DNA from 4 places in the Streptomyces sp. NPDC107528 genome. Region 1 is predicted to be linked to each of the others. Evidence: riboswitches for the same ligand, from Rfam matches in the RefSeq annotation. Region 1 holds a riboswitch; each other region holds the start of a gene.
What was found. A riboswitch is a leader RNA that binds a small molecule or an ion and turns the genes downstream of it on or off. The one in region 1 is predicted to bind cobalamin.

Region 1 (7,017 bases):
TGGGTGTGGACGACGGCGCCGGCGTCCGTGGCGCGGTAGACGGCGAGATGCATGGGGAGCTCGCTGGTCGGCACCAGCGTGCCCAGCACCTGCCTGCCGTCCAGGTCGACCCCTGTCAGATCCTCCGGCGTCAGGCGGTCGTACGGCACTCCCGACGGTGTGACCAGCACGGTGTCGTCGACCCGCACCGAGACGTTCCCGGACGTGCCGACGACCAGTCCGTCGGCGACGGTCCGGCGGGCCGTCGCCACGAGGACCTCCCAGGCCTCCGCCTCCTCGGGGCGCGCACTGCGGCCCCACGACTCCCCCACTTCCTGTGCGCCCTTCCGCTCGTCCCGCGCACCCCGCTGGTCCCGCCGCTCCTCAGCCATGCGGCGATCCTGCCAGGCACGGCGGCGGCCCGGCATCAAGTCGCCGCCGGGCCGGGGCACTTTAAGGGGGGAAGACCGGCGTCCGGCAGAGTGCATACCGGGACATACCCCACCTCTCTCCAGCTTGGCCTGGGATCGATCAGGATTCAACGATCTTCCCGTAGCCTCTGGCTGATTTGTCGTGCACGCCGCCATTCCGGGGGGAAATATGGCCCGTGATCGCAAACCGTCCCGTCACCGCTCCCGCCTCCTCGCGATATCCGTCGCAGCGCTCACGCTCGGCGGAACCGCACTCGCCGAGACACCGGCCGCGGCCGCCGGCAAACCCAAGGGCCATGACGTCTCTTCCCACCAGAAGAACGTCAACTGGCAGAGCTCGAAGAGCAAGGGCGCCAAGTTCGTCTACGTCAAGGCGACCGAGTCCCACACCTACCGCAACCCCTACTTCGGCCAGCAGTACAACGGCTCCCGCAACGCCGGCCTGATCCGCGGCGCCTACCACTTCGCGCTGCCGAACAAGTCGTCGGGCAGGACGCAGGCCGCCTACTTCGTGCGCAACGGCGGCAGTTGGCGGTCCGACGGCTGGACTCTGCCGCCCGCCCTCGACATCGAGTACAACCCGTACAGCAAGCACAAGTGCTACGGGCTGAGCAAGGCGAAGATGGTCAGCTGGATCCAGTCCTTCAGCAACGAGGTGAAGCGGCTGACCGGGCGCCGTCCGGTGATCTACACGACCACGCACTGGTGGAACAACTGCACCGGCGGCAGCCGCGCCTTCGCCTCGAACCACGCGCTATGGATAGCGCGCTACGACTCCTCCAGCGCGGGGGCGCTGCCGGCCGGATGGCAGTTCTGGACCATCTGGCAGTACGACAACGGCAGCGGGAGCCTGCCCGGTGACCAAAATCTCTTCAACGGGTCCATGAGCCAGCTGAAAAAGCTTGCCCGAGGCTACTGACCTTGCGGCGCCTGGGCCGCGCGACGGCCGAGGGACAGGGGCCTCGCCCACCGGACGATTAACCCCCTCCTACGGACACCGTGCGGCTCACCCCAGTTCACCTTCCGTTCACTCAGGTTACCTACGTTCATCCAGCCAATGACCTCGAACGATTGCCTGGGTAAATGGAAAACTTCTCGCTGATCCTCGCGATTGTGGTGGTAACCGCACTCGCGTTCGATTTCACGAACGGTTTCCACGACACCGCCAACGCGATGGCCACCACCATCTCGACCGGTGCGCTCAAGCCCAAGGTCGCGGTGGCCATGTCCGCCGCGCTGAACCTTGTAGGCGCTTTCCTCTCCGTGGAGGTCGCCAACACGATCTCCAAGGGTCTCGTCGACGAGACCGGCATCCGTCCCGAGGTCATCTTCGCCGCGTTGGTCGGCGCGATCCTCTGGAATCTGCTGACCTGGCTGGTGGGCCTGCCCTCCAGCTCCTCGCACGCCCTGATGGGCGGTCTGATCGGCGCCACCATCGCCTCGGCCGGCGTCGGCGCGGTCCACGGCGACGCGCTCGTCACCAAGGTGCTGATCCCGGCGATCGCCGCCCCGCTGGTCGCGGGAATCGCGGCGCTGCTGGCCACACGCCTGACCTACTCGCTCGGCAAGAAGGCCGACGGCGAGTCCGCCAAGAAGGGCTACCGCGCCGGCCAGATCGCCTCCGCCGGCCTGGTCTCCCTGGCCCACGGCACCAACGACGCGCAGAAGACGATGGGCATCATCACCCTCGCCCTGGTCGCCGGCGGCACCCTCGCGCCCGACTCCGACCCGCCCATGTGGGTCATCCTCTCCGCGGGCCTGGCCATCGCGCTCGGCACCTACCTCGGCGGCTGGCGCATCATCCGCACCATGGGCAAGGGCCTGACCGACCTTCAGCCGCAGCAGGGCTTCGCCGCCCAGACCAGCGCGGCCACCGTCATCCTGGCCTCCTCCCACCTCGGCTTCTCCCTGTCCACCACGCACTCCGTCTCCGGCGCGGTGATGGGCGCGGGCCTCGGCCGCAAGGGCGGCGTGGTCCGCTGGTCGACGGCGACCCGCATGTTCGTCGCCTGGGGCCTCACCCTCCCGGCCGCCGCGCTGGTCGGCGCGATCGCGGAGTACGTGACGGGCTTCGGCGCCTGGGGCACGGGTGTCGTCGCGGTCTTCCTGGTCGCCTCCAGCGCCGCGATCTGGAAGATCTCCCGTCGCGAGGTCATCGACCACACCAACGTCAACGAGTCCGACGAGCCGGCCGGCGTGGTGACCACGGCCATGGCCGCCGTGACCCCGCCGCCCGTGGGCACGGCGACCGAGGAACTCACGGCCACCATCCCGGCCCAGTCCTCGGAGCCGAAGCCTTCGAAGGCCACGGTCTGATGCAGCCGGTCACTCCAGTCACTCCCCCTCACTCACTCGAGAAAGCAGCAGCATGAAGATCGACTGGGCGGCACTCGGCTCCGTCTTCGGCGTCAGCCTCGTGGTCACCGTGGCCCTGGTGGGCCTGTTCACCCTCGGCATCGCGGGCCTGTCCCGGCGCGAACGGGCCGTGGCGCAGGGCGACTCGGCCTCTCTCGCGGTCACCGGCGCGTACGCGTGCTTCGCGGCCTGCGCGGCGGCAGTGGCGTACGGCATCTATCTGATCGTGGCCTGACGCACGGCGCGCATCACCTGAAACACCGAGGTGCGGGACGGATCACCGTCTCGCACCTCACTGCTGTGTGGGCCTTCGCACACTCTCCCTTCGCAGGTCAACGGCAAGTTGACGGCCGTTCCAACCCCGTGGTGGACTGCCGGAGCCATGTGCGGCGGCAGGAGAGGAAGCCGGTGTGAATCCGGCGCGGTCCCGCCACTGTCACCGGGGTAGATAGCCCCGGGAGCCAGGAACTCTCACCGCCGATCTCGTCGAACCAGGGCGCGGACACCCTGAGTGAGGACATAACGCGATGCACGCCTGCCGATCGACATGCAGAACCGGACCCTCGTCTGACTCGACGATCGGCTGACCCCGATGCGTGCCGATCGCGTATTCGCGTACGGCGCCGCCGCCGGCCTTCTCGGTGATCTGTTGCTCGGCGATCCTCGCCGAGGGCATCCGGTCGCCGTGTTCGGAAGGACCGCCGCCGCCGTGGAACGGGTGTTGTGGCGCGACCACCGCGCATGGGGTGCGGTACACACCGCCGTGTGCGCCGGTGGCGCCCTGGCGCTCGGTGCCGCCGCAGCCCGTGCCGTACGTACGTCGCCAGCCGCCTCCGTCGCGCTGACCGGCGCCGCCACCTGGGCGGTCGTCGGGGGGACTTCGCTCGCCCGGGAGGCCCGGGTCATCGGGCAGGCGCTCGAAGCGGGGGACATCGCGGGCGCACGTGCCCGGCTGCCGCATCTGTGCGGGCGGGATCCACAGGCGCTGGACGCGGACGGGATCGCACGGGCGGTCGTGGAGTCCGTCGCCGAGAACACCTCCGACGCGGTCGTGGGTGCGCTGGTGTGGGGCGCCGTGGCCGGCGTTCCCGGGCTGGTCGGGTTCCGGGCCGTGAACACGCTCGATGCCATGGTCGGGCACAAGTCGCCCAAGTACCGCCGGTACGGCTGGGCTTCGGCGAGGCTCGACGACGTGGCGGGGTGGCCGGGGTCGCGGCTGACCGCCGTACTCGCCGCCGTCGCCGGGGCCGACCCCCGTGGAGCGGTACGGGCCTGGCGTACCGACGCCGCCAAGCATCCGAGCCCCAACGCCGGTCCCGTGGAGGCCTCGTTCGCGGGGGCGCTCGGGGTGCGGCTGGGCGGGACGCTGTCCTACGGCGGACGCGTCGAGCGTCGGCCCGTGCTGAACGGGGACGGGCGGGCCGTCGGCACGCGGGACATCGAACGGGCCGTACGGCTGTCGAAGCGCGTGGGCTGGCTGGCGCTCGGCGTCTGTGTCGCCGCGCGCCACATCGTGAAGGGACGTACCTCATGACGGGCGGTGGTCTCCTCGTCGCCGGCACCACGTCCGACGCGGGCAAGAGCGTCGTCACCGCCGGGATCTGCCGGTGGCTGGTGCGCCAGGGAGTGAAGGTCGCGCCGTTCAAGGCGCAGAACATGTCCCTCAACTCGTTCGTCACGCGCGAGGGCGCCGAAATCGGGCGGGCGCAGGCCATGCAGGCACAGGCGTGCCGGGTCGAGCCGACCGCGCTGATGAATCCCGTGCTGCTCAAGCCCGGTGGTGAGCAGAGCAGTCAGGTGGTGCTGCTGGGCAAGCCGGTGGGTGAGCTGAGCGCACGCGGTTTCTTCGGGGGGTCTGGGGGGCCGACCCCCGGGGAGAGGCTGCACGGCGGGCGGCAGCAGCAGCTGCTCGGGACCGTGCTCGACTGTCTCGCCGAGTTGCGGGGCACGTATGACGCGGTGATCTGTGAGGGGGCCGGCTCTCCGGCGGAGATCAATCTGCGGCGGACCGACATCGTCAACATGGGGATCGCCCGCAATGCCGGGCTGCCCGTGCTGGTGGTGGGTGACATCGACCGCGGTGGCGTGTTCGCCTCCTTCTTCGGGACGGTCGCCCTTCTCTCGCCCGAGGACCAGGCGCTCGTCGCCGGGTTCCTGGTGAACAAGTTCCGCGGGGACGTCAGCCTCCTGGAGCCGGGCATCGACATGCTGCACGGCCTCACCGGACGCCACACCTACGGCATCCTCCCCTTCCAGCACGGCCTCGGCATCGACGAGGAGGACGGGCTGCGGGTGTCCCTGCGCGGGACCGTGCGGGAGTCGAACGTCGCCCCGCCCGTCGGCGAGGACGTGCTGCGGGTCGCCGTCTGTGCCGTCCCGCTCATGTCCAACTTCACCGACGTCGACGCCCTGGCCGCCGAACCCGGTGTCGTCGTGCGGTTCGTGGACCGGCCGGAGGAGCTGGCGGACGCGGATCTCGTCATCGTTCCGGGGACCCGGGGAACGGTCCGCGCGCTGGAGTGGCTGCGGGAGCGGGGGCTCGCGCAGGCCCTGAAGCGCAGGGTCGCCGAAGGACGGCCCGTCCTCGGCATCTGCGGCGGCTTCCAGGTCCTCGGCGAGCACATCGAGGACGAGGTCGAGAGCCGGCAGGGTCATGTCGAGGGGCTCGGCGTCCTGCCCGTGCGGGTGCGGTTCGCCCGCGAGAAGACCCTCACCCGGCCGGTGGGAGAAGCCCTCGGCGAGCATGTCGCGGGGTACGAGATCCACCACGGGGTCGCCGAGATCCATGGCGGGGAAGCCTTCCTCGACGGCTGCCGGGTCGGCCAGACCTGGGGCACGCACTGGCACGGCTCGCTGGAGTCGGACGGTTTCCGGCGGGCCTTCCTGCGCGAGGTGGCCGCCGCCGCGGGCCGCCGCTTCGTGCCGGCCCCCGACACGTCGTTCGCCGCGCTGCGCGAGGAGCAGCTCGACCGGCTCGGCGACCTGATCGAACAGCACGCTGACACGGACGCGCTCTGGCGGCTCATCGAGTCGGGCGCGCCGCAAGGACTGCCTTTCATTCCACCGGGAGCGCCCGCATGAGCACTGTGTTGTTGTTGTCGACCGCCGACACGGACCTGCTGGCGGCCAGGGCCGCCTCCGGTGCCTCGTACCGGATCGGCAATCCGACCCGCGTGGACGTCGCCGAGGAGCTGCCCGCGCTCATCGAGGGCTCGGACATCGCCGTCGTACGGCTACTGGGCGGCAAGCGTGCCTGGGAGGACGGGCTCGCCGCGCTGAAGGCCGCGGGCATCCCGACCGTGCTGCTCGGCGGCGAGGCCGTCCCGGACGCGGAGCTGATGGCCGAGTCGTCCGTCCCGGCCGGTGTGGTGGCCGAGGCGCTGAGGTACCTCGTCGAGGGCGGGCCCGCCAACCTCACCGAACTCGCGCGGTTCCTCTCCGACACCGTGCTGCTGACGGGCGAGGGGTTCGTCGAGCCGCAGAAGATGCCGGAGTACGGCGTCCATGGCGAGCGGCCCTTCGTCGAGGGCCGTCCGACCGTCGGCGTGCTCTTCTACCGGGCGCATGAGCTGAGCGGCAACACCGCCTTCGTGGACACCCTGTGTGACGCCGTCGAGGCGCGGGGGGCCAACGCCCTGCCCGTGTACTGCGGTTCGCTGCGCGGCGCGGACCCGGAGCTGTACGAGATCCTCGGCAAGGCCGACGCCCTGGTCGCCACCGTCCTCGCGGCCGGCGGCACGCACGCCTCGCAGGCGTCGGCGGGCGGCGACGAGGAGGCGTGGGACATCGGCCGGCTCGCCGAGCTGAACGTGCCGGTGCTGCAAGGTCTTTGCCTCACCTCTTCGCGGGCCGCGTGGGACGAGTCCGACGCCGCCCTCTCCCCCATGGACGCGGCGATGCAGGTCGCGATCCCCGAGTTCGACGGCCGGCTCGTCACCGTGCCGTTCTCCTTCAAGGAGCAGGGCCCGGACGACGTGCCCGTGTACGTCGCCGACCCGGAGCGGGCCGGGCGGGTCGCCGGGATCGCCGTACGGCACGCCCAGTTGAAGCACAAGGCGAACGGCGACAAGAAGCTCGCGCTCGTCTTCACCGCCTACCCGACCAAGCACTCGCGTGTCGGCAACGCGGTGGGCCTGGACACGCCCGCCTCGGCGGTGCGGGTGCTGGACGCGCTCAGGGACGCCGGGTACGGCCTCACCGAGTACCCGGACAACGGCGACGAGCTGATCCACCGGCTCATCGAGGCGGGCGG
Region 2 (7,017 bases), on a different contig from region 1:
CGATCTGATCTGGGTGGAGACGGGCACCCCGGATCTGGAGCAGGCCCGCGAGTTCGCCGAGGCGATCCACGCCCGGTACCCGGACCGGATGCTGGCGTACAACTGCTCGCCGTCCTTCAACTGGAAGGCCGCGCTGGACGACGACCAGATCGCCAAGTTCCAGCGTGAACTGGGCGCGATGGGCTACAAGTTCCAGTTCATCACGCTGGCCGGCTTCCACTCCCTGAACCACGGCATGTTCGACCTCGCCCGCGGCTACGCCGAGCACGGCATGACCGCCTACGTCGACCTCCAGGAGAAGGAGTTCGCCGCGCAGGCCCACGGCTTCACCGCCGTCAAGCACCAGCGCGAGGTCGGTACGGGGTACTTCGACCTGGTGTCGACGGCGGTCAATCCCGCCTCGTCCACGACCGCGCTCGCCGGGTCCACGGAGGAAGAGCAGTTCCACTAGTTCGTGTCCGCAAGGTCCCGCCTGCCCCGCGACGCCTGGCACGCTCCCCCACCTCTCGGCTTCGCCCGAGCGGGAGGTTCCCCCACCGCCGCACCCGGCGAAGGCCCAAGTGCGTCCAGTACGAGGACCTCCGCCCCGCACGCCGAGAGCACGCACCAGACGCCGCCGGGCCCGCCCTCCGGGCGAACGACGGGACCTTGCGGACACGACCTCGGCCGCCGGGCCGCACTTGTCGAGCTGAGGGGCGGGCGTCCGTCCCCGTCCAGCCCCTCCGCTCCCACCCCTCAGGAGACCCGATGTCCACCACCGCATTGACCCACGATGTCCGCGTCCTCGCCGGTCCGGGCCACCGTCACGACGAGATCCTCACGCCTGCCGCCCTCGGCTTCGTGGGCCGGCTCGCCGCGGAGTTCGGCGAACGCCGCCGGGAACTCATGAAGGAGCGCCGCAGGCTGGCGCTGCGGCTGGCGTCGGGCTCACCGCTCGGCTTCCCCCTGGTCACCTCCGCCGTCCGCGCCGACCCGGCCTGGCGCGTCGCACCGCCCGCACCCGGCCTGACCGACCGCCGCGTCGAGATCACCGGCCCGCCGGACCGCCGGATGGCGGTCAACGCGCTCAACTCCGGCGCCGAGGTCTGGATGGCGGACTTCGAGGACGCCACCGCTCCCCTCTGGGACAACGTCATCGGCGGCCAGCTCAACCTGCTCGACGCCGTAGAGCGCCGTATCGACTTCACCACGGCGGAGGGCAAGGAATACCGGCTCGGCGAGAGCGACCGGCTCGCCACCATGATGGTCCGCCCGCGTGGCTGGCATCTCGACGAGGAGCACCTGGAGTTGGACGGGCGGCCCGTGCCCGCCGCCCTGGTCGACTTCGGCCTGTACCTCTTCCACTGCGCCCAGCGCCAGATCGACGCCGGGTACGGTCCGTACTTCTACCTGCCGAAGCTGGAGAACCGCTACGAGGCACGCCTGTGGAACGACGTCTTCGTCCTCGCCCAGGAACTGCTCGGTTTCCCACGCGGCACGATCCGCGCCACGGTCCTCATCGAGACGATCACCGCCGCGTTCGAGATGGAGGAGATCCTCTACGAACTGCGTGAGCACAGCGCGGGACTCAACGCGGGCCGCTGGGACTACCTGTTCAGCCTGATCAAGACCTTCGGTCACCGCACCGACTTCCTCCTCCCCGACCGGGCCAAGGTGACGATGAGCGCCCCCTTCATGCGGGCGTACACCGAACTCCTCGTGCGCACCTGCCACCGTCGCGGCGCGCACGCCATCGGCGGCATGGCCGCCCACGTGCCCGGCAAGGACCCGGACACGAACGAGGCCGCGCTCGCCAAGGTCCGGCTCGACAAGGAGCGTGAGGCCGAGGACGGCTTCGACGGCTCCTGGGTGGCCCACCCCGGGCTGGTCCCCGTCTGCCGCGAGGTCTTCGACGGTGTCCTCGGCGAACGGCCCCACCAACTCGACCGTACCCGCGACGACGTCGAGGTGACCGCGGCCGACCTGCTGTCGGTGCGAAGGATCAGCGGGCCGCCGACCGCGGAGGGTGTCCGCAGCAACATCGCCGTCGCGCTGCGCTACTTCGCCGCCTGGCTGCGCGGGCAGGGCGCCGTCGCCCTGTACGGCCTGATGGAGGACGCGGCCACCGCCGAGATCGCCCGCGTGCAGATCTGGCAGTGGCTCCGGCACCGGGTGATCGACCGGGAGACGGTGCTGCGGCTGCTCGACGACGAGGTCGTCGCGCTCGGCGCCGCATACCCGTGGGCGCCCGTCGACGAGATCCGCGCCCTGTTCGAACGGACGGCGCTGGCAGGCGAGTTGCCGCAGTTCTTCACTCCGGACGCGTACACCCGGCACCTCGTGAAGCGGACGGAGGCCGGCGCGTGAGCGGGGGCATCCGGCGCGTCGGGGTGGTCGGCGGCGGGCAGATGGGGGCCGGGATCGCCGAGGTGTGCGCACGGGCCGGGCTCGACACCGTGGTCTGCGAAGTGGACGCGGTCGCGGCCCGCGCGGCACGGGACCGGGTGGCGGCATCACTCGGCCGCGCGGTGCGCCGCGGCAAGCTGGAGGAGGCCGCGGCTCGGGACGCCCTCGCCCGCATGGTCTTCAGCGGCAGCCTGGACGATCTCGCCGACCGGCAGCTCGTCGTCGAGGCGGTCGTCGAGAACCCGGCCGCCAAGACCGAGGTCTTCGCCACGCTCGACAAGATCGTCGAGGACCCGGAGGCGGTGCTGGCGACCAACACCTCCTCACTCCCCGTCATGCGGCTCGGCATGGCGACCGGCCGGGCCGACCGGGTCGTGGGCCTGCACTTCTTCAACCCGGTGCCGGTGCTGCCCCTGGTGGAGGTCGTGACCTCGCTGCACACGTCGGGGACGACCGTCGCCGCCGTCGAGGACTTCGCGGTCCGCGCGCTCGGCAAGACCGTCATCCGCTCCCAGGACCGGGCAGGCTTCGTCGTCAACGCTCTGCTCATCCCGTACCTGCTGTCCGCGGTCCGGATGGCGGAGTCCGGCTTCGCCACCGCCGCCGACATCGACACGGGCATGGAGCTGGGCTGCGCGCACCCCATGGGCCCACTGAAACTGGCAGACCTGATCGGGCTGGACACCATCGCCTCGATCGCCGAGTCGCTCTACGACGAGTTCAGGGAACCCCTCTACGCCCCTCCCCCGCTGCTCCAGCGGATGGTGGAGGCGGGACTGCTCGGCCGGAAGACCGGCCGCGGGTTCCACGTCTACGACCAGGACTGAGGGCCTGGTACGCCGCGGGCCGAGGGGCCCAGGTCGCCGCCGGGAGTGAGGGTTCCCGCGCGGCGGACACAGGGGAAGGGCGGGAAGCGCGGACGCGGCGCGCTTCCCGCCTTGTGGCGTTGCGAGCCCAGGGACGCTCGGGAAGCTCGGGGATCTCAGGGAACTCCCGGCACTCGGGGAGCTCGGGGAACTCGGGCACACGGGTGTCCCATTTCACCATCCGAAAGACGGACGCCGTCCGCCCCTGCGAGGTGCCACCCCGTAGGCTGGCGGGTGCAGCTGGTTCGCCCCGCCCTCCAGGTGGGATGCGTCGCAAGAGGGAACCCGGTGGGAATCCGGGACTGCCCCGCAGCGGTGAGTGGGAACGACCGCCGTCATCCGCACTGGGCCCGACGAACGGGGCCTGGGAAGCGACGGCCAGTAGATGTCCTCCGGTCAGGAGGACGTGCCCGCGAGTCCGAAGACCTGCCAACTGCCCGCGCGCGGACACCTCGCGCGCGGACATCCCGGTGACCTCGAGGGCGGGTCGGCGTACATACCAGGCGGACGACCGTGCCCAGCCGCGCACGCTCCGACCGTCGGGTTCGTCACCCCTTCGCGCTCTCGTCCCGTCCCCGGGATTCCAGGGATTCATCTCGCGAAGGAGATCTCCGTGACCACGAAGTCCGCAGCCGCGGCAGCACGGGCCACCGTGTACGGCTACCCCCGCCAGGGCCCGAACCGGGAACTGAAGAAGGCGATCGAGGGCTACTGGAAGGGCCGCGTCACGCCCGACGCCCTGCGCACCACGGCCGCCGAACTGCGCGCCGCCAACTGGCGTCAGCTGGCCGACGCCGGCATCCACGAGGTCCCGACGGGCGACTTCTCGTACTACGACCACGTCCTGGACACCACCGTCATGGTCGGCGCGATCCCCGCGCGGCACCGGGACGCCGTCACGGCCGATACCGTCGACCGCTACTTCGCCATGGCCCGCGGCACGCAGGACGTGGCACCGCTGGAGATGACGAAGTGGTTCGACACGAACTACCACTACCTGGTGCCGGAGTTGGGCCCGGACACCGTCTTCACGGCCGACTCGGCCAAGCAGGTCGCCGAGCTGAAGGAGGCCTTGGCGCTGGGCCTGGCCGCCCGCCCCGTCCTGGTCGGCCCGGTCACCTACCTGCTGCTCGCCAAGCCCGGCCCCGGTGTGCCCGCCGACTTCGAGCCGCTGACGCTCCTGGACCGCCTGTTGCCGGTGTACGCCGAGGTTCTCGCCGACCTGCGCGCGGCCGGCGCCCAGTGGGCACAGCTCGATGAGCCCGCACTCGTGCAGGACCGCACCCCGGCCGAGCTGAACGCCGCCGAGCGCGCCTACCGCGATCTGGGTGCCCTCACCGACCGCCCGAAGCTGCTGATCGCCTCGTACTTCGACCGGCTCGGCGACGCCCTGCCGGTGCTGGCGAAGGCCCCCGTCGACGGGCTGGCACTGGACTTCACCGAGTCCGCCGCCGCCAACCTCGACGCGCTCGCCGCCGCCGGCGGTCTGCCCGGCAAGCGCCTGGTCGCCGGCGTGGTCAACGGACGCAACATCTGGGTCAACGACCTGGAGAAGTCCCTGTCCACCCTGGGCACCCTGCTCGGGCTGGCCGACCGGGTCGACGTGGCCGCCTCCTGCTCACTGCTCCATGTGCCCCTGGACACGGGTCTGGAGCGGGACATCGAGCCACAGGTCCTGCGCTGGCTGGCCTTCGCGAGGCAGAAGACCGCCGAGATCGTCACCCTCGCCAAGGGCCTCGCCCAGGGCACCGACACCATCGCCGCCGAACTCGCCGCCAACCGGGCCGACCTGACGTCCCGCGCCGGCTCTCCGATCACCCGCGACCCGGCCGTCCGGTCCAGGGCGGCGGCGGTCACCGACGCGGACACCCGCCGCTCACAGCCGTACGGCGAACGGGCCGCCGCGCAGCGCGCCCAGCTCCGCCTGCCGCTGCTGCCGACCACCACCATCGGCTCCTTCCCGCAGACCGGCGAACTGCGCACCGCACGCGCCGATCTGCGCGGCGGGCGCATCGACGCCGCAGGGTACGAGGAGCGCATCAAGGCCGAGATCCAGGAGGTCATCTCCTTCCAGGAGAAGACCGGGATCGACGTCCTCGTGCACGGCGAGGCCGAACGCAACGACATGGTCCAGTACTTCGCCGAGCAGCTCACCGGCTACCTCGCCACGCAGCACGGCTGGGTCCAGTCCTACGGCACCCGTTACGTCCGTCCGCCGATCCTGGCCGGCGACATCTCCCGCCCCGAGCCGATGACGGTGCGCTGGACCCAGTACGCCCAGTCCCTCACCTCCCGTCCGGTCAAGGGCATGCTCACCGGCCCGGTCACCATGCTCGCCTGGTCCTTCGTCCGCGACGACCAGCCGCTCGGCGACACCGCCCGGCAGGTCGCCCTCGCCCTGCGCGACGAGGTCAACGACCTGGAGTCCGCAGGCACTTCGGTCATCCAGGTCGACGAGCCCGCGCTGCGCGAGACGCTGCCGCTGCGCGCCGCCGACCACCCGGCCTACCTGGACTGGGCCACGGAATCCTTCCGCCTCACCACCAGCGGCGTACGCCCGGACACACAGATCCACACGCACATGTGCTATGCGGAGTTCGGCGACATCGTCCAGGCCATCGACGACCTCGACGCCGACGTCATCAGCCTGGAAGCGGCCCGCTCGCACATGCAGGTGGCCCGCGAACTGGCCGAGCACGGCTACCCGCGCGAGGCGGGACCCGGCGTCTACGACATCCACTCCCCTCGCGTACCGAGCACCGAGGAGGCAGCGGCCCTGCTGCGCAAGGGACTTGAAGCCATCCCCGCCGAGCGGCTCTGGGTCAACCCCGACTGCGGCCTGAAGACCCGCGGCTGGCCCGAGACGCGCGCCTCCCTGGAGAACCTTGTCGCCGCGGCCCGCACGGTCCGTGAGGAACTCTCCGCGTCCTGAGACCGGGAGCGATCTGCCGGGGAGCTGACGCCCGAGTTCCGCTCCCTGGCATGATCCTTTTCAGCCGTGTGTGTGATGACTACTCACCCCACAACCCATCCCTGAGCCGTGCGCAGTCGGGACGGCAGGTCACAGGGTGGCGCCGCCAGCGACTCCGTCCCTGGCGATCAGCCCCGAGTCACCAGCTCGTCGCCGGCCAGGACCCCAGCATCAACAACGTCGGCAACAGCCTGCACGCCCTGCTCGCCCACCCCGGCCAACTCGCCGCGCTCCGCGACGATCCCGCCCTCCTCGCGACCGGCATGGGGGAACTGCTGCGCTACGAGGGCCCGTTGCCCTTCACCAGCTGGCGGGGCACCCCGGAGCCCGTCGAGTTCGGCGATGACCGTCCCGGCGGACGAGTCCCTGTTCCCCTGCATCGGCGCGGCCAACCGGGACCCCACGCGCTTCCCCGACCCCGACCGTCTCGACCTGAGCCGCCCCACGCCGGGCCATCTCGTCTTCGGCCACGGCGCGCACACCGGCAACTCGGACGGCCGCGCGTACGGCCTCGGCCTGGAGAGCAGGCCGCTGCCCTGCGGCGGCCGGTGCCACGGTCGACGGCGGGCAGGCGACGGTCATGGTGAACCTCGGCCCGGGTGGTCCGGACGCACAGAGCGACGACATCAAGGCGGCCGTACGGACGGCGCTCTGCGAGTGACGAGAGGGACGCCTCGCGAACAACCGGCAGGCGGGCCCCCGTTGGACTCATATCCAGGTGTCGAGCCACATTCTGGCGTGCCAGTCGGCGTAGGGGATCGTCTGCCCGCTGTAGATCGGGAAGAAGTAGATGAA
Region 3 (7,017 bases), on a different contig from region 1:
AAGGCCATGACGGGCACGCCGTCGCGCAGGGCGACGGAGGGCGTGAGGGTGGTGCGGGGCCGCCGGCCCGGGGTGAGCGAGTTCGGCAGGCCCTCCTCCAGCCAGGTCATCTGCAGCCGGGTGCCGAGCGGGAAGCCCAGTTCGGGCACGACGGGGTTGGACTGGAGCCAGCCGCCGCTGGGCGTGGCCGCGATCATGTTGCCCCACCGGTCGACGATGTCGAGGTGGCAGGTGTCACCGCGGGTGCCCCCGTCGGCAAAGACCTCGGGCTCGCCCGGCACCGGGGAGGTCGGCCGCTTGGCGACCGTCGGTTCCCCGCCGCCCAGCGCGTCGAGGCCGGGCCCTTCGGCCGCCGCCACGCGCGCGTGCGCGCACAGCCGCGGGGCGAGGCCGCCCGGGCTGCCGGGCCGCAGCTCGTGGGAGGCCTTCTCGCCGACCAGCTCCCGCCGGTCCGCGTTGTACCGGTCGGACAGCAGCGCGGCGAGCGGTACGTCGGCCGCGTCGCCGTACCAGGCCTCCCGGTCGGCCATGGCCAGCTTGCAGCCCTCGATCAGCAGATGGACGTACTCGGCGGACCCGTACCGGGGCAGTTCGGGCGGGAGGAGCGCGAGCTGCTGGAGGAGGACCGGGCCCTGGCTCCAGGGGCCGGCCTTGCACACGGTCCAGCCGTTCCACTCATACGTCGCCGGTGCCTCGTAGGTCGCGGACCAGGCGGCGAGGTCGGCGGCCGTGAGTGTGCCGGAGTGCCGCTCGCCGCTGGTGTCCATCGTGGGGCGCCGGGCCTGCCGTGCGAGGGCCTCGGCGATGAAACCGGAGCGCCACACCTCCCGCGCGGCCTCGATCTGCGCGACCCGGTCCCCGGCCCCGGCGACCTCGTCGAGCAGCCGCTTCCAGGTGGCGGCGAGGGCGGGATTGCGAAACAGCTCCCCGGGCCGGGGCGCCTTGCCGTCCCGCAGGTACACGTCGGCCGACGACGGCCACTCCGTCTCGAACAGTTCCCGCACGGTCTCGACGGTCTCGCCGACCCGCTCCACGGGCGCGTGCCCGTGTTCGGCGTACCCGATGGCGTACTTGAGCACGTCGGCGAGCGGCCTGGTGCCGTGGTCCCGCAGCAGCAGCATCCAGGCGTCGAAGGCGCCGGGCACGGCGGCGGCGAGCGGTCCGGTCCCGGGTACGAGGTCCAGTCCTAGCCCCCGGTAGTGCGCGACGGTCGCCCCGGCGGGCGCCACGCCCTGCCCGCACACCACCCGCACCTCGCCGTCCGCCGGGGCGATCAGGATCGGCACCTCGCCGGCCGGGCCGTTGAGATGCGGCTCGACGACGTGCAGCACGAACGCGCCCGCCACGGCGGCGTCAAACGCGTTGCCGCCGCCCTCCAGTACGGCCATCGCCGACTGCGAGGCGAGCCAGTGGGTGGAGGACACCATGCCGAACGTGCCTTGGAGGGTGGGGCGGGTGGTGAACATCGGGTCTGACACCTCGCTGTCGCGCGGATCGGTCCATCCGATCTTCAGGGACTACCCGTTCGAGGTTCAACCTTCCGCCGGGGCTGGTTCGGTGTGAGTGGTGAGTGGCCCGTGAGTGATCGTCCGATTCATCGTGCGCGCCTGGGCGGAGTGAAGGTGTAGAGGTCGAGCACGTCGGGGCAGGGTGCGACGCCGGGGCCGCCGGCCCTGACCCAGGTGATGATGTCCTCGGTGGCGTCGGGATCGTTGACGAGGCCGAGCCAGACGGGACGGCCGCCTGCGGCGCGGCCCGCGGCGGAGGGCTGGACGACGATCACATTGGCGTGTTCGCACACGCCGAGGCAGTCGGAGATGCGCACCGGCGCGTTCTCGGCGAGTCGCGCGGTCTGCTGCGCGTGATCGACTCCGGGCACCTTCGGGGTGCCGCAGCAGCAGTCCCGGCACACCACGATCCGGCTGGGCACCGGCTGTTCCGAGGGTGTCCGCACGTCAGCACCGCCCCACGGGGCCGGCCGGGCGCAGGAAGCGGATCACCGGGTGGCCGGGGTCGTCGGTGACCTCGGCACGGACGCCGTAGACCTGCTCGATGAGCGCCGGTGTCAGCACGTCTGCCGGGGTGCCCTCGGCGACCGCGCGTCCTTCGCGCAGCACGAGCAGGCGGTCGCAGTACATCGCGGCGAGGTTGAGGTCGTGCAGGGCGATCACGGTGGTGACCGGGAGGTTCGCGACGAGGGCCAGCAGGTCGAGTTGGTGCTGGATGTCGAGGTGGTTGGTGGGTTCGTCGAGCAGGAGCTCGCGGGGTTCCTGGGCGAGCGCGCGGGCGATCTGGGTGCGTTGGCGTTCGCCGCCGGAGAGGCTGTGCCAGGACTGGGCGGCCCGGTCGGTGAGGCCGGTGCGGGCGAGGGCCGCGGTGACGGCCTCGGCGTCGGCGGCCGTCGGTGGCGTCCAGGCACGGCGGTGCGGGATGCGGCCGAGGGCGACGACGTCGCGGACGGTCAGTTCGGTCTGGGTGTGGGCGTGCTGTTCGACGGTGGCGACCCGCCGGGCGGTGGCGCGGCGGCCGGCCTCGGGCAGCGGGCGTCCGTCCAGGGAGACGACCCCGGCCGTGGGGGCGAGCACCCCGGCGAGGAGTCTCAACAGGGTCGACTTGCCGGACCCGTTGGGGCCGAGCAGGCCGACGGTCTCGCCGGGAGTCAGGGTGAGGGTGACGCCGTCGACGACCTTGTCGCCGAGGCGCCGTACGACACGGTCCGCGCGCAGGCTGGTCATGCCGCCGTCCTCCGTCCTCGGTAGAGCACGGCGATGAAGGCCGGTACGCCGATGAGGGACGTGACGACGCCCACGGGGACCTCCTGGGGGTCGAGGATGGTGCGGGCGACGGTGTCCACCCACACCAGGAAGACGGCTCCGGTCAGTGCCGTGACCGGCAGCAGACGGGCGTGGCCGGAGCCGGTGAGGGCCCGGGTGGCGTGCGGCAGGACCAGGCCGACGAAGCCGATCGCGCCGGCGCAGCTGACCAGGGCGGCGGTGAGCAGTGCGGTCGCGCAGAGCAGGACCAGCCGGGTGCGGGCGACGCGGACGCCGAGTCCGGCGGCGGCGTCGTCCCCGAAGGCGAAGGCGTCCAGGGTGCGGGCGTACCCGAGGCAGAGGGCGAGGACCACGGCCAGTACGGCGGCGCACAGCAGGACCTGTCCCCAGTCGGCGCCGGTGAGCGAGCCCAGCAGCCAGAACAGCACGCCCCGGGTGGTCTCGGCGTCGGCGGAGGTCAGCACGATGAACGAGGTCAGCGCGGAGAACAGCTGCATGGCCGCGACCCCGGACAGCACGACCCGGTCCGTGCTGCCGCCGAGGACGTGGCTGAGCAGCAGCACCATGGCGAAGGAGAGCAGCGCGCCGAGGAAGGCACCCGACGACAGCGAGAGCACTCCCCCGCCGGCCCCCAGCACGACCACGGCGACCGCTCCCGTGGACGCGCCGGAGGACACGCCGAGGACGAACGGATCGGCCAGCGGATTGCGCAGCAGCGACTGCATGACCGCCCCGCACACGGCGAGCCCGGCCCCGCACACGGCGGCGAGCAGCGTGCGCGGCATGCGCAGGTTCCACACGATGCCGTCCCGCAGCGGCGCCAACCTGCCCTCGCCGAGGCCGAGATGGGCGGCCACGGACGCCCACACGTCCGCCGTGGAGATGTCGGCCGGCCCGATCGTCACGGCGACGGCGACCGACGCGAGCAGCGCCGCCAGGCCGCCGAGGGTCAGCAGCGGCGTACGGACGCTCACTTGGCGGGTCCTGAGGGTCCTGCGGGCCCGGCGGGCCCGGCGAGCCCGAAGTCGCGCAGGGCCGCGGCGACCTTCTCGATCCCTTCGACCGTGCGGATGGACGGGTTCATCGCCTGCCCGCTGAGCAGGACGTACCGCTTCTTCTTCACGGCGGTCAGATTGCGGGTGGCGGGGTCTGTTTCCAGGAAGCGGATCTTGGCCCCGGCGGTCTCCGCGGTCTGCTGCTTGCGCGTGAGGTCGCCGATCACGAGGACGTCGGGGTCGCGGTCGGCGACGGTCTCCCAGCCGATCTGGGGCCACTCGTCGTGGGTGTCGGAGAAGGCGTTGCGCGCGCCGACGGCGCGGGTGATGGCACCCGGCGCGCCGCAGCAGCCCGCGAGGTAGGGCGACTGGGAGTTGGCGAACCAGTACATGAGGGTGACATCGGAGGCGTCCAGCTGGGCGATGGACTTGCGCACCCGCTCCTTCAGCTCGGCGACGAGCTTCTCGCCGCGGTCGGCGACGCCGAACGCGCGGGCCAGGTCGCGTATCTCGCCGTACACGGTGTCGAGGGTGAGCGGGGTGGAGCGCGAGCCGTCGCCGCCGCTGTCGTTGTCCTTGCCCGCCGAGCAGTCGGAGGGCGAGACGTAGGTGGGCACGTCCAGCTCCTCGAACTGCTCGCGGGTGGCGACGCCGCCCTTGCCGAGGGTGGAGACGAAGGAGGAGGCCACGAAGTCGGGGTCGGCGTCCAGGACCTTCTCGAAGGAGGGCGCGTTGTCCGCGAGCCGCGGCACGGAGGCGTTCGCCTTCTCCAGGCCCTTCATGACCGGGTCGGTCCAGGTCGACGTGCCGACCACCCGGTCGGCGAGGCCGAGGGAGAGCAGGATCTCCGTGGTGCCCTGGTTGAGGGACACGGCCCGCTTCGGGGGCGCCTTCAGGGTGACCTTGTGGCCGCAGTTGTCGAGGGTGACGGGGTAGCCCGCGGCGGCGGACTTCCCGGTGTCCTCGGCGCTGCCGCTTCCCGAGCCGCCGCACGCGGTGAGCAGGAGGGCGGGCGCGAGCAGCAGGGCGGCGGGACGGAGGGCAAAACGGTACACAGGCGTGCCTCGGTTGTCGGGGCTCGTACGCGGAGCCTGGCCTACGGACGTCCTCCGCGCGGGGGCGTGGAGGTGCCAGCAGGTCTTCGGACTCGGGTTCGTCCCGACGGGGCGCCTTCCCGGTCTCCCAGTGGCGTGCGTCTGTGCCCCGCCGGTCCCCCTCACCGCTGCGCGTCAGTTCCGGATTCGCACCGGATTCCCTGGCCTCGGGTGTGGCTCGACTGGCTCCCGGAGGCTATCAAGCCCAGCTCGTGGCCGGGTCGTTCGTCCGGGTTTCCGGAGGCTCGACAGGGTGCGGAGACTCAGGTCACAACCTGGAAGAGGGCAAGGTCACAGCCGTGCCCTCTGCTGCTCCTTTGATGATCTGACCTAGCATCCGAGCATGACGGTCCTGCCTGACGACGGGCTCTCGCTGGCCGCCGAGTTCCCTGACGCAACCCATGAGCAATGGCAACGCCTGGTGGAAGGCGTGCTGCGCAAGTCGGGCAAGGACGTCTCGGGCCCGGCTGCGGAAGACGCCCTGTCCACTGCGTTGGAGGACGGGCTGCGCACCCGCCCCCTCTACACCTCGCGCGAAGCCGCGCCCGATCCCGGCCTGCCCGGATTCGCCCCGTTCGTCCGCGGCGGTCGCGCCGAGGGCAGCACGGCCGGCGGCTGGGACCTGCGGCAGCGGCACACGGCGCTCACGGACGGCCTGGTGCTCGCGGACCTGGAGAACGGCGTCACCTCGCTCTGGCTGGTCCTCGGCGAGGCCGGCATCCCGGTGTCGTCGCTCGGCCGGGCCCTGGAGGGTGTCTATCTCGACCTGGCCCCCGTCGTCCTCGACGCCGGCGCCGACGTGGAGCCCGCCGCACGGGAGCTGCTGCGCCAGTACGCGGAGCGGGGCGTCGCCAAGGAGGCGGCACGCGGCAACCTCGGCGCCGACCCGCTCGGCCATGAGGCCCGTACGGGCACGTCCTCACAGTTCGCGCCGGTCGCCGCGCTGGCCCGGCAGTGCGCCGAGGAGTACCCGGGGCTGCGGGCGCTGACCGTGGACGCGCTGCCGTACCACGAGGCCGGTGGCTCGGCCGCCCAGGAGCTGGGCTCCTCGCTGGCGACCGGTGTCGCGTATCTGCGCGAGCTCACCGAGGCGGGGCTGACGGCCGAACAGGCCTGCGCCCAGCTGGAGTTCCGCTATGCGGCCACCGCCGACCAGTTCCTGACGATCGCCAAGCTGCGGGCCGCGCGCCGGCTGTGGGCGCGGGTGACCGAGGTCTGCGGGGCGCCCAGCGCTCAGGTGCAGCACGCCGTCACCTCGCCGGTGATGATGACGCGCCGGGACCCCTGGGTGAACATGCTGCGCACGACGGTCGCCACGCTGGCCGCCGGGGTCGGCGGCGCCGACGCCGTGACCGTGCTGCCCTTCGACCACGCGCTCGGCCTGCCGGACGCGTTCGCGCGGCGTATCGCCCGCAACACCTCGACCATCCTCATCGAGGAGTCGCACCTCGCCCGGGTGATCGACCCGGCGGGCGGCTCCTGGTACGTGGAGTCCCTCACCGACGAACTGGCCCGGGCGGGCTGGGCGTTCTTCCAGCGGATCGAGCAGGCCGGCGGCCAGGCGGCCGCGTTGCGCTCCGGCCAGCTGGGCCAGGACCTCGCCGAGACGTGGCAGGCGCGCACCGGCAAGCTCGCCAAGCGGCGCGAACCGATCACCGGCGTCAGCGAGTTCCCGAACCTCACCGAGCCGCCCGTGGAGCGTGCGCCCGCGCCGGAGCCCCGGTCCGGCGGCCTCCCGCGGGTCCGCCGCGACGAGGCGTACGAGGCACTGCGCGCCCGCTCCGACGCCCACCTGGCCGCCACGGGCTCCCGGCCGCGGATCTTCCTGGCCGCGCTCGGCCCGGCCGCCGCGCACACCGCACGCCTCACCTTCGCCTCGAACCTCTTCCAGGCGGGCGGCGTCGAGCCGGTCACCGAGGGCACCTTCGAGGAGAGCGGCGCCACGGAGGTGTGCCTGTGCTCCAGTGACGCCCTCTACGAGGAGCAGGCCGAGGCCGAGGCCGCCGAGTTCAGGTCGGCGGGCGCCACACACGTGTTCCTCGCGGGCCGCCCCGGGCAGTACACCGATGTCGACAGTTACGTCTTCGCGGGCTGCGACGCGGTCGCCGTGCTGTCCGCCGCCCTCGACCGCATGGGAGTGTCCTGATGGGAATC
Region 4 (7,017 bases), on a different contig from region 1:
GCACCCGGACGCGGAAGTGCCCTCCCGGCGCGACTTCGAGCGGATGCGGACGGACCGTCAGGAAGCAGATCCACGCCAGGGGTTCCGCTGCTGCTGAGCGCCCGGTCGGCGTGCACACCAACCCTCCACATCCGATATGCGGACAGGGTCTTCCGCTGTCGTTGCACCGTCACCTACATTGCCCGGGCGTTTCTCAGGTGATCAGTGAGGGGACGGAGCCGTCAGATGTCAGATGCCCCAGAAGTGAACAGAGAGCCGGTGGTGACACCCGTACGGGTCGTCATCGGCCTCTGTCTCGTCGCGCCCTTCGTGGCGATGTTGTGGGTCGGTTCGTACGCCAAGACCGATCCGGAGTTCGCCGGCATCCCGTTCTTCTACTGGTACCAGATGCTGTGGGTCCTGCTCTCCACGGTGCTGACCATGGTCGCGTACAAGCTGTGGCAGCGTGACCAGCGCGCCCGCGGCTCCCGGAAGGGCGGTGCGTCGCAGTGAACGACGGCGTGAACGGCGTCGCGCTCGGCGTCTTCATCTTCTTCTTCCTGGCCGTCACGGTCATGGGCTTCCTGGCCGCGCGCTGGCGCAAGGCCGAGAACGAGAACAGCCTCGACGAATGGGGCCTGGGCGGCCGGTCGTTCGGCACCTGGGTCACCTGGTTCCTGCTCGGCGGCGACCTGTACACGGCGTACACCTTCGTCGCCGTACCCGCGGCGATCTACGCGGCGGGCGCGGCCGGCTTCTTCGCCGTGCCGTACACGATCCTCGTGTACCCCCTGATCTTCACGTTCCTGCCCCGCCTGTGGTCGGTCTCCCACAAGCACGGCTATGTGACGACCTCGGACTTCGTGCGCGGTCGCTTCGGCTCGAAGAGCCTGTCGCTGGCGGTGGCCGTCACCGGCATCCTGGCGACGATGCCGTACATCGCGCTCCAGCTGGTCGGCATCCAGGCCGTGCTGGACGTGATGGGCGTCGGCGGCGGTGAGAACACCAACTGGTTCATCAAGGACCTGCCGCTGCTCATCGCGTTCGGTGTGCTGGCCGCGTACACCTACTCCTCGGGCCTGCGCGCGCCCGCGCTGATCGCGTTCGTGAAGGACACGCTGATCTACATCGTCATCGCGGTGGCGATCATCTACATCCCGATCAAGCTCGGCGGCTTCGACGAGATCTTCGCCAAGGCGGGCGAGGCGTACAGCCAGACCAACCCGGCCACGGGCGCGCCGCGCGGTTCGCTGGTCCCGGCCGAGGCGGGGCAGTGGACGTACGCCACGCTGGCGCTGGGCTCCGCGCTCGCGCTGTTCATGTACCCGCACTCGATCACCGCGACGCTGTCCTCGCGCAGCCGTGAGGTGATCCGCCGCAACACCACGATCCTGCCGCTGTACTCCCTGATGCTGGGCCTGCTGGCGCTGCTGGGCTTCATGGCGATCGCGGCCGGCATCAAGGTGCAGAACGGCCAGCTGGCGATTCCGCAGCTGTTCGAGACGATGTTCCCCGCCTGGTTCGCGGGCGTCGCCTTCGCGGCGATCGGCATCGGTGCGCTGGTGCCGGCGGCGATCATGTCGATCGCGGCTGCGAACCTCTTCACCCGCAACATCTACAAGGACTTCATCAAGCCGGACGCGACGCCCGCACAGGAGACCAAGGTCTCCAAGATCGTGTCCCTGCTGGTGAAGGTGGGCGCGCTGGTCTTCGTCCTCACCATGGACAAGACGGTCGCCATCAACTTCCAGCTGCTGGGCGGCATCTGGATCCTGCAGACCTTCCCGGCCCTGGTCGGCGGCCTGTTCACACGCTGGTTCCACCGCTGGGCCCTGCTGGCCGGCTGGGCCGTCGGCATGATCTACGGCACGGTTGCCGCGTACGGCGTCGCTTCCCCGACCCAGAAGCACTTCGGCGGTTCGGCGAAGGAGATCCCGGGCATCGGCGAGATCGGCTACATCGGCCTCACGGCGTTCGTGCTGAACGTGGTGGTGACGGTGGTCCTGACCTTCGTCCTGAAGGCCGCCAAGGCCCCCGAGGGCATCGACGAGACGAAGCCGGAGGACTACACGGCGGACGCGGGCGACCCGGGCGTCCAGGTCGAGCTGCCGCCGGCCACGGCGGGGACGAGCCACTGACCCAGTAGGCAGAAGGCCGGGCGTACCGCACTAGCTGCGCGTGCGCCCGGCCATTTGCTGCCAGAAACCGTCGAGTTCGCGCACCCGCATGCTGACCCAGTGCGGTGTCTTCCTGCGCAGGCCCCTGGGAAGACATCGGCGTACTCGCCCCGCCAAAAGGCCTTGCTGCTGGCGGCAGAACGGCTCCCGGATCTCCCCGCGCGGCACACAGCCCCGGGGCGGGTAGGGGCAGAGCTGGAACTTGCAGTCGGGCGGACAGGTCGTCCCCGGCGCGGGCGGGTCCGCCATGCCGGCCCGCAGGTCGGGCCGCAGCGGGCGGCGATCGCTGCGGATGCACGGCGGGAGTGACGACGTCCCCGGCTGCTCCGCGCGGATCATCCGCTCCTCGACCTCGTCCGGATGCCCGTCCCGTTCGATGAGGTTCAGCAACACCAGCACGTCGGCGACCAGGCACTGGGCGCGCGCGTCGAGGGTGCTCCAGCCGACCGAGGGCGGGATCCACAGGTTGTGCTTGCTGTAGTGCCGGGGGTTGCCGGTGCGCGCGCCGATGTTGTCGGCGACGCCCTTCTCGTCGATCCAGAGGAAACGCTCGGGTTGCCCGGTCTCCAGGGTGAGGGCCACCAGGTCCCCCGCCTCGGCGACGAACGGATGCAGGGGCCGCGGGGGCGACGCACCGTTCGCCTCGGGATGCCCGGGTGCCCGGTTCGCCGTGCCGGCCATCGACAGCCAGCGCTCCACGGTCTGCACGGGGGTCGCTCCGCCCAGCGCCCGTGGCGGCTCGCGCCCGTCGTCGTGCCCGTCCCCGCCCGGCGTCGCGTGCCGCTCCCGCTCGTGGAGCCGACGGTGTCGGGAAGCCTCCACAGGCACAGCGCCTGGAGCAGCATGAGCTGCGCGTACCAGCACCGGGACTGCTGGAGCACGGTCTCCGCCTGCCGGATCAGGTCCGCGCGACCCCCCTGGTAGGCCCGCGGATGCCGGATCCGGCGGTTGGCCGCGTACTTGAAGCCCTGGGCCAGCGCGGCCTCCAGGGCGAGCGGCAGATCGGGGGCGCCGCCGGTCGCCTTCGGGTCCAGATGGCGCAGCCACTTGGTGAGGCGTTCGCGGGCCTCGTCACGGTGTGCCTCGTCGACGGAGCCCAGCAGCATGGGGATCATCCAGGCACGCATCACGAACTCCCGGAACAGAACGACCCGTTTCCTGCGGTACTCCTCATTGAGCTCGCGCCGGTCCTGCTGCAGCCGCCCGATGCGCTCGGTCCTGGCCCGTGAGGGCGCGCCCGTCGCCCGCGCCCGCGCCATGCGCTCGGCCCACTGCTCGTACTCACCGCGTTTCCAGGCCTTCAGCTCGCCGAGCCGGTCGCTGTACTCCTGCCCGGGGTCGGTGTTCAGCCCGATCCGCCCGCGGACCACGGCGAAGGCCGGATTGCCGCCGCTGCCGAACTCCTGGGCGACGGCCAGGCGTATCGAGCAGGAGGGTTCCTTCACACCGATCTGGACGAGCTGTTCGTAGAGCGGGGTGGTGTCGATCCGGTCGGAGACGCTGCGCAGGGCGGCTCCGAGTTGCCTGAGCAGCCTCAGTTTGGCGTCGTCGAGCCTGCGCCGGTCGCCCTTGAAACCGGTCCAGGTCCCGCGCACTTCGTCCAGGATGTCGCCCAGCAGCCGTGGAGAGTCCTCCACGCTCTCGATCTCCACGGCGGCCGCGTAGAGATCGAGCGCCTTCGGATCGTCGGTGCGGCGTTCCGCGGCCTTGCAGAGCCGGTGGGCCAGGGTGCGCCCGCGCACCCGTGACCGTCGAAGCCGTTCCTCGACCTCCTTCGTCACCTCGGCCCGTACGCCTTCCCGGCGGGCCCTGACCCGCGCCGCCCGGCGGCGCGACAACAGCACCAGGGCCATGAGCTGTTCGCGGCTGGGTCCGGGTGGCTGGAGCACCTGCTCGACGCGCTCGCCGGCTCCCCGCTCGCCCGGCTGCCACAGCACCCGGTAGCCGAAGTAGGCCTGGATGATGCTGTGCGGGAAACGGACCTTGCGCTCGAAGCCCTCCGCCAGGCCGAGCTTGTCCGCGTTGCGCGCGATCCGGGCGAGGGCGGCGCGGCACTGGTCCATGTTGCCGCCGCGCAGCCGCCTCCTCTCGTCCGGGCCGATCCGCCCGGCACAGCACGTCCCAGATCTGCCGCCGGTGCCACTCGCAGAAGACGTTCCCGCGCCTGCCGTACCGGTCGAAGGCGAAGCACTCCCGGAACCCCCGCAACCCGGCGGCCCTCGGCGAGATCACCGCCCAGGCCGGCCTCCAGGACGGCGATCCACGAACCCCGGGCTTCGTCCGCATGCCCGAGCGGGACCGGAGCCCGATCCCGCACCTCGCCGACATCACGCTCCTCACCCACAAGTTGACGCTCTGAAACCAGCACGACACAACATCTGGGGGTGGCGTGGCGGGTGAGCACAAGATGTATGCTCATGCTCGCTGTCGCCGCAGGGGAATCCGGTGCGAATCCGGAACTGTCCCGCAACGGTGTACTTGTGCATGTCTGTTCCAGGACCGGCGTGCGCAGGAGTCAGTCCGAGGACCTGCCGACAGCGCGCCCGGCCACCCGGCCGGTGCGCCCGACGTCCGGGCCTCGCGGAATGGGCCGGTGGACGCGACGCCGTGTGCGCTCGTGTGCTGCCCCCTGCCCTCGCCGAGGCCCCCGTGCCGAGCGAGGGAGAGCCCCCACGTGACCATCGCGCCCGCAGATCCGGCCTCAGCCGTTCCTACCGTCCTCACGGACGAGGACGCTCCGGGAACCGCCCACCCGTCTCCCACCGCCACCCTCAACGGAGGCCCTGCGGGCCACGGTGCCGATCTGCTGCGGATCCTGACCGAGCTGACCGCCGACCTCCCCGACGCCGACCCCGGCCGGGTCGCCGCCGCCGCGCTGCGCGGCCGGTCCGCGTTCGCGGACGAGGCGGAGCTGCGCGAGCTGGCCACCGAGGCGGCGGCCGGCCTGATCTCCGAGGACCCCGCCTACAGCAGGCTCGCCGCCCGGCTGCTGACCCTCTCCATCGCCGCCGAAGCCGCCTCGCAGGGCGTCACGTCCTTCACCGGGTCGGTCGCGGTCGGGCACCGCGAGGGCCTGATCGCCGACCGGACCGCCGAGTTCGTGCGCCTGCACGCGGCCCGCCTCGACGCGCTGGTCGACACGGACGGCGACGACCGTTTCGGCTACTTCGGGCTGCGCACCCTGCACAGCCGCTACCTCCTGCGGCACCCCATCACCCGCAAGGTCGTCGAGACGCCCCAGCACTTCATGCTGCGCGTCGCCGCCGGTCTCGCCGAGGACGACACCGCCCGGTCGGTGGACGAAGTCGCCGCGCTCTACGGGCTCATGAGCCGCCTCGACTACCTCCCCTCCTCCCCCACCCTCTTCAACTCCGGCACCCGGCACCCCCAGATGTCGTCCTGCTACCTCCTCGACTCCCCCAAGGACGAGCTGGACTCCATCTACGACCGCTACCACCAGGTCGCCCGCCTCTCGAAGCACGCCGGCGGCATCGGCCTGTCGTACTCCCGCATCCGCTCCCGGGGTTCGCTGATCCGCGGCACCAACGGGCACTCCAACGGCATCGTCCCGTTCCTGAAGACCCTCGACGCCTCGGTCGCCGCGGTGAACCAGGGCGGCCGGCGCAAGGGGGCCGCCGCGGTCTACCTGGAGACCTGGCACTCCGACATCGAGGAGTTCCTGGAGCTGCGGGACAACACCGGTGAGGACGCCCGCCGTACGCACAACCTGAACCTCGCGCACTGGATCCCGGACGAGTTCATGCGCCGGGTCAACGCCGACGAGTCGTGGTCGCTGTTCTCGCCGTCGGACGTGCCGGATCTCGTCGACCTGTGGGGCGAGGAGTTCGACGCGGCGTACCGCAAGGCGGAGGCGGCCGGGCTCGCGAAGAAGACCATCCCGGCCCGTGACCTGTACGGCCGCATGATGCGTACCCTCGCGCAGACCGGCAACGGCTGGATGACCTTCAAGGACGCCGCCAACCGCACCGCCAACCAGACGGCCCTGCCGGGCCATGTCGTGCACTCCTCCAACCTCTGCACGGAGATCCTGGAGGTCACGGACGACGGGGAGACGGCGGTCTGCAACCTGGGGTCGGTCAACCTCGGCGCCTTCGTGAACACGATGACCGGCGACATCGACTGGGAGCGGCTGGACGCGACCGTCCGCACGGCCGTCACGTTCCTCGACCGGGTCGTCGACATCAACTTCTACCCGACCGAGCAGGCGGGTCGGTCGAACGCGAAATGGCGGCCGGTCGGACTCGGCGCGATGGGCCTGCAGGACGTCTTCTTCAAACTGCGCCTGCCCTTCGACTCGGCCGAGGCGAAAGCCCTGTCCACCCGGATCGCCGAGCGCATCATGCTCGCCGCCTACGAGGCCTCCACCGACCTCGCCGAGCGCAACGGCCCGCTGCCGGCCTGGGAGAAGACCCGTACCGCCAGGGGTGTTCTGCACCCCGACCACTACGACGTCGAGCTGACCTGGCCGGAGCGCTGGGCGGCCCTGCGCAGCCGTATCGCCACGACCGGCATGCGCAACTCCCTGCTCCTCGCCATCGCGCCCACCGCGACCATCGCGTCGATCGCCGGTGTCTACGAGTGCATCGAGCCGCAGGTCTCCAACCTGTTCAAGCGCGAGACGCTCTCCGGCGAGTTCCTCCAGGTCAACTCCTACCTGGTCAACGAGCTCAAGGAGCTCGGCGTCTGGGACGCCCGCACCCGTGAGGCGCTGCGTGAGGCGAACGGCTCGGTGCAGGAGTTCGCCTGGATCCCCGAGGACGTACGGCGGCTCTACCGCACGGCGTGGGAGATCCCGCAGCGCGGCCTGATCGACATGGCGGCACAGCGGACCCCGTTCCTC

Region 2: linked by a shared signal. The riboswitch ahead of metE (5-methyltetrahydropteroyltriglutamate--homocysteine S-methyltransferase) and the one ahead of ACZ7L5_RS09615 (cobalamin biosynthesis protein) in region 1 are both predicted to bind cobalamin.
Region 3: linked by a shared signal. The riboswitch ahead of ACZ7L5_RS04465 (ABC transporter substrate-binding protein) and the one ahead of ACZ7L5_RS09615 (cobalamin biosynthesis protein) in region 1 are both predicted to bind cobalamin.
Region 4: linked by a shared signal. The riboswitch ahead of ACZ7L5_RS21375 (ribonucleoside-diphosphate reductase subunit alpha) and the one ahead of ACZ7L5_RS09615 (cobalamin biosynthesis protein) in region 1 are both predicted to bind cobalamin.

What each region holds. Positions count from the first base shown of each region.
Region 1 is NZ_JBVKAV010000002.1:1,001,037-1,008,053, reverse strand. It holds gene ACZ7L5_RS09635 (class II aldolase/adducin family protein) at 1-371, opposite strand, end outside; gene ACZ7L5_RS09630 (lysozyme) at 580-1,329, shown strand; gene ACZ7L5_RS09625 (inorganic phosphate transporter) at 1,494-2,726, shown strand; gene ACZ7L5_RS09620 (hypothetical protein) at 2,779-3,000, shown strand; cobalamin riboswitch at 3,116-3,255, shown strand; gene ACZ7L5_RS09615 (cobalamin biosynthesis protein) at 3,358-4,299, shown strand; gene ACZ7L5_RS09610 (cobyric acid synthase) at 4,296-5,846, shown strand; gene cobN (cobaltochelatase subunit CobN) at 5,843-7,017, shown strand, end outside.
Region 2 is NZ_JBVKAV010000005.1:254,558-261,574, reverse strand. It holds gene aceA (isocitrate lyase) at 1-451, shown strand, start outside; gene aceB (malate synthase A) at 748-2,346, shown strand; gene ACZ7L5_RS18075 (3-hydroxybutyryl-CoA dehydrogenase) at 2,343-3,212, shown strand; cobalamin riboswitch at 3,476-3,699, shown strand; gene metE (5-methyltetrahydropteroyltriglutamate--homocysteine S-methyltransferase) at 3,865-6,183, shown strand; gene ACZ7L5_RS18065 (hypothetical protein) at 6,351-6,602, opposite strand; gene ACZ7L5_RS18060 (dolichyl-phosphate-mannose--protein mannosyltransferase) at 6,931-7,017, opposite strand, start outside.
Region 3 is NZ_JBVKAV010000001.1:933,304-940,320, reverse strand. It holds gene ACZ7L5_RS04485 (gamma-glutamyltransferase family protein) at 1-1,466, opposite strand, end outside; gene ACZ7L5_RS04480 ((2Fe-2S) ferredoxin domain-containing protein) at 1,595-1,954, opposite strand; gene ACZ7L5_RS04475 (ABC transporter ATP-binding protein) at 1,956-2,735, opposite strand; gene ACZ7L5_RS04470 (FecCD family ABC transporter permease) at 2,732-3,748, opposite strand; gene ACZ7L5_RS04465 (ABC transporter substrate-binding protein) at 3,745-4,824, opposite strand; cobalamin riboswitch at 4,885-5,065, opposite strand; gene ACZ7L5_RS04460 (methylmalonyl-CoA mutase family protein) at 5,207-7,009, shown strand; gene scpA (methylmalonyl-CoA mutase) at 7,009-7,017, shown strand, end outside.
Region 4 is NZ_JBVKAV010000006.1:348,338-355,354, reverse strand. It holds gene ACZ7L5_RS21400 (YbdD/YjiX family protein) at 1-97, shown strand, start outside; gene ACZ7L5_RS21395 (DUF3311 domain-containing protein) at 226-492, shown strand; gene mctP (monocarboxylate uptake permease MctP) at 489-2,117, shown strand; gene ACZ7L5_RS21385 (hypothetical protein) at 2,148-2,555, opposite strand; gene ACZ7L5_RS21380 (hypothetical protein) at 2,540-4,219, opposite strand; cobalamin riboswitch at 4,568-4,706, shown strand; gene ACZ7L5_RS21375 (ribonucleoside-diphosphate reductase subunit alpha) at 4,831-7,017, shown strand, end outside.